2 regions of the Virgibacillus salinus genome follow, and region 1 is predicted to be linked to the other one. Evidence: riboswitches for the same ligand, from Rfam matches in the RefSeq annotation. Region 1 holds a riboswitch; the other holds the start of a gene.
What was found. A riboswitch is a leader RNA that binds a small molecule or an ion and turns the genes downstream of it on or off. The one in region 1 is predicted to bind thiamine pyrophosphate.
Positions count from the first base shown of each region.

Region 2: linked by a shared signal. The riboswitch ahead of BLS02_RS11980 (ABC transporter substrate-binding protein) and the one ahead of tenA (thiaminase II) in region 1 are both predicted to bind thiamine pyrophosphate.

Region 1 covers NZ_FNKD01000004.1:101,944-104,151, reverse strand. Annotated here, with positions in the region: gene BLS02_RS16125 (DUF1801 domain-containing protein) at 1-262, shown strand, start outside; TPP riboswitch at 353-468, shown strand; gene thiW (energy coupling factor transporter S component ThiW) at 556-1,047, shown strand; TPP riboswitch at 1,049-1,152, shown strand; gene tenA (thiaminase II) at 1,217-1,906, shown strand; gene thiD (bifunctional hydroxymethylpyrimidine kinase/phosphomethylpyrimidine kinase) at 1,903-2,208, shown strand, end outside.
Region 2 covers NZ_FNKD01000003.1:24,206-26,413, forward strand. Annotated here, with positions in the region: gene yidC (membrane protein insertase YidC) at 1-101, opposite strand, end outside; gene BLS02_RS11970 (hypothetical protein) at 47-421, opposite strand; gene mscL (large-conductance mechanosensitive channel protein MscL) at 573-1,022, shown strand; TPP riboswitch at 1,070-1,180, shown strand; gene BLS02_RS11980 (ABC transporter substrate-binding protein) at 1,310-2,208, shown strand, end outside.

The sequences.
Region 1 (2,208 bases):
TTTTCAAACGTCCCCCAATGTAACTGAAGAAATGAAATGGGGAAAGCCATGTTATCTAGAGAATGGTCTTGTATGCTATCTTCAGACTGCACAGAATCATGTTAATCTGGGTTTCTACTTCGGTGCCTCACTTAAGGATAAGGATAACCTGCTTGAAGGAACTGGCAAAAAAATGCGTCATATCAGAGTTAAGCAACTCGATGATATACAACCCAGAAAATTTTCTGCTTTAATTCAGGAAGCCATTGAAATGGAAACATGACTTTTCTTTACTATCATCATGAACCTGAAATAAACCATGACAAAAGTGATTTCTTTTGTTATCCTTAAATTGAAAACTTAATATTTTAATAATTACTACTAGGGGTGCCCAAAATCGAGGGCTGAGAGGAAAGCACGTATAAGCTTTCTGACTCTTACGGACCTGATCTGGTTAATACCAGCGGAGGGAAGTAGACTGACGATATACTTATTTATATCAGCTATTTCAAGCCAGGTCCATTAATGGATCTGGCTTTTTTCGTACGAGCCCCTTTCACGGAAAGGAGGATTTGATTGAACCGAACTCGATTACTTACGACAATGGCAGTCTTTGTGGCAATAGGTACATTGGGTGCACAGTTACTTTGGTTTCCAGCAGGCGTGGCAAAAGCCTATCCTGTCCAGCATGCCGTCAATGTCATGGCCGCAGTAACACTTGGGCCTGGTCCAGCAGTCGGTATTGCATTTATGATTGGACTGCTCCGTAACATGCTTGGACTTGGTACATTACTGGCGTTTCCCGGCGGCATGATTGGAGCATTTCTAGCTGGATACTTGTTTCAGAAGACTCATAAAAAAGCCATAGCTGCTGTGGGAGAGGCAATTGGTACCGGAATCATCGGAGCACTTTTTGCTGTTCCATTTGCAAAGCTATTGATGGGTAGTTCAGCTGGTGCTTTGTTCTTTATACCGTCGTTTCTTATTAGCAGTGTTACTGGAGCATTGATAGGCTGGTTTGTTATTTCACGTGTTAATCAGGAAAGACTAGTTCAAAATAAAATATAGGAAAAACTACTAGGGGCGCTGTACTGGCTGAGAAACGGAAATATTCCTTGTCCCTTGGAACCTGATCTGGATAATGCCTGCGCAGGGAAGTGGTTGAGGGCCGCATTCTGTACCTCTAGTAATCTACTTTTATCCCCTAGTAGCTTCCTAAATCATTGGAGGCTTTGTTATGTCATTCACACAACAATTAAGAGATGAGAACCAAGATATTTTTCAAGCAATATTTAATCACCCATTTGTCGATGGTATTGGAAAAAAAGATGTTCCCAACGAATCAATTGCGCATTATATTAAAGCAGATTTTGAGTATTTGAATGCATTTATGCGAATTTATGGAATTGCTCTCTCCAAATCCAATAAGCGCGAGGACATCCGCTTCTTTGGGGAACAAATCCAATTTGTTTTAAATAGTGAAAGCCACCCACATCATAACTTTTGCGACTATATAGGGGTTGGCTACGAGGAGCTCCAAGGTCACCCGCTTCCACCAACTGCTGATCATTACATTAAGCATATGATGTATCACGCGCAAATTGGCAGTTTAGCTGAAACCATTGGTGCACTGCTCCCTTGCCCGTGGACATATTTGGAAATAGGCTATGCGTTAATGAACAAATATAAACCAGAAAAGCATCATCCATTTTATCCATGGATCAGCTTTTATGCTGATGAACGATTTGGCAAAATAGTGATGGAAATGCGAAACCGCTTGGATGAATTTGCTGAAAATACTTCACGGGATGAACAAAAAAAGATAAAAGAAGCATTCCGTAAAAGCTGCCAATTAGAGCTGGCTTTTTGGGAAATGGCCTATACTTGTGAAGATTGGCCAATGAAAGAGTTGGTGATTGGCCGATGAAAAGCATTCCATGCGCACTTACAATCGCTGGCACTGACCCCAGTGGTGGAGCCGGAATACAAGCAGACTTAAAAACCTTCCAGGAACTGAAGACTTACGGTATGTCTGTCATTACATCCGTTGTTGCCCAAAATACAACAGGTGTCCAGAATGTGCACCATCTCCCTGTTGAAATGATTGAACAACAATTGGATTCTGTTATGACCGATATCCCCTTTCAGGCATTTAAGACTGGAATGATCGCCAACGTTGACATGATGCAGGCTATTGCTCAAAAGATTATCGGTTTAAACATCACTTAT
Region 2 (2,208 bases), on a different contig from region 1:
GAGCTGGCACCATTTGTTGTACATCCCGTTAAAAAAACGACTAATATTATTGCGACGAAGCTATATTTTCTAAAGAAAGTGAATACAGTATTCCTTTGCATTGTTGTCCTCCTCGTTTTTTGTTGATGTTTGTAATCGAGAAGGATTGGTTGTCTGTATCATCATCTGGTGCATCAATACGTTTGGTTGTATGTGTAATCCAATTACGAACTTCTATTATTGCACCAAGTTGTTCCTGTTTAGGCAGTAATTTAAAGTGCAGCGCATGGCGCTTCCTAGTGTAAACGTAATTGTTCATCAGTGAATTGTGAAAACCTTTATACATGAAACGACTGCTACAAATTATCGAGAAGACTATTCCCAAATAAAAGTACATCGGAGACATTTCACCAAGCAATTCGTATAATAACTCTAACAGCATCTGTATTCACCCCCTTCAATAGCGTGTTAACTTAAGTACGGTTTTAGACTAGTATTTGTTTCACTTTTTTTGAAACAAACTGATAAAAGTGCTAAACATCCGTTATCATACATAAAAATTAGAACAAGCCTAACAAAAAGGGTGAGTACTTTTGTGGTCAGATTTTAAAACATTCGCATTAAAAGGAAACGTCCTGGACTTGGCTGTTGCTGTTATTATCGGAACAGCCTTTGGAAAAATAGTAACGTCACTTGTTGAAAATATTATGATGCCACTAGCAGGGATCTTAGTAAGTGGTGTTGACTTCACAAATTTAAAGTATACGGTCAGAAAAGCAGATGTATTGTATGGCGAGTTCATCCAGTCGGTATTTGACTTTATTGTTATTGCGGTGTCCATCTTCATTTTAATTCGCATCCTAGCAAAGTTTAAAGGTGAAAAGGAGTCAGAAAAAGAATCGAAGCCTGATGAAAAAGCTGAATTGCTCAAAGAGATACGTGACCTTTTGAAGAAAGAGGATAAGCTAATGCCTAAACAGAAAAAGAAAATTAATATTAATATTTCATCACAGTCAAAGAAGTCAAAGAATAATAAAACTTGAAAAATACATGAAGCTGTGGCATAGTGAATTTGATAGATTAATTGAATAATAAGTTGTAGGGGGACCAGTGTATGCTGGTTGAGATTGCATCCGATAGATGCTGACCCTTGGAACCTGATTTGGTTGAGACCAGCGTAGGGAACAAAGTAAAACAATAGTAATATTGTTCGAATGCGCTCAGGGACTAACCTGGCGTTATTTTTTTGTGCTTTTAAGGAAAATTCCTTTCGTTTCCAATGCCAATCATACTTCCAGAAGTGAACAAAAAAGAGAAAGGGAGATGGAAAATGAAAAAATGGTTGTTCGTAGTATTAATAGCCGTTTTACTAACAGCATGTAATAACGATGCAGGAGAAACTGACGATAAAAGTCAGGAGACAGAACAAGCTAAAGTAGTGCTCGATTGGACCCCCAATACGAATCACACAGGGCTATATGTTGCCCAGGAAAAAGGATATTTTGCTGATGAGGGGTTAGAAGTAGAAATTATGATGCCAGGTGAGGCGGGGTCTGACCAGCTTGTAGCATCAGGTAAAGCTGACTTCGGTGTCAGTGCGCAGGAAGCTGTTACAGAAGCACGTATTCAGGATATTCCAATCGTATCGATTGCAGCGGTTATCCAGCATAATACATCCGGGTTCGCTTCACCAAAAGACAAACAAATTACATCACCAAAAGATTTTGAAGGAAAAACCTATGGCGGGTGGGGTGCCCCGGTTGAAAAAGCGGTTCTTTCATCACTTATGAAGCAGGAAAATGCCGATGTTGAAAAGTTAAATATTGTCAATATGGGCAATACAGATTTCTTCACAGCGGTGAAGCGGGATATTGATTTTGCGTGGATTTACTATGGCTGGACTGGAGTCGAAGCAGAAATGCGCGGAGAGGAATTAAATATGATTTATTTAACCGATTACTCCAAAAAGCTAGATTACTATACGCCTGTCCTTACAACGAACGAAAAAATGATCGCTGACAATCCAGAAAGGGCTGAAAAATTTTTAGCGGCGGTTTCAAAAGGATATAACTTTGCAATAGATAATCCAAGTGAAGCAGCAGAAATCCTCAGCGGGGCTGTTCCAGATCTTGACCCGGAACTTGTTAAGAAAAGTCAGGAATGGTTATCACCGAAATATCAGGATGACGCAGCACAGTGGGGAGTTCAGAAGCAAGAAGTTTGGGAGAA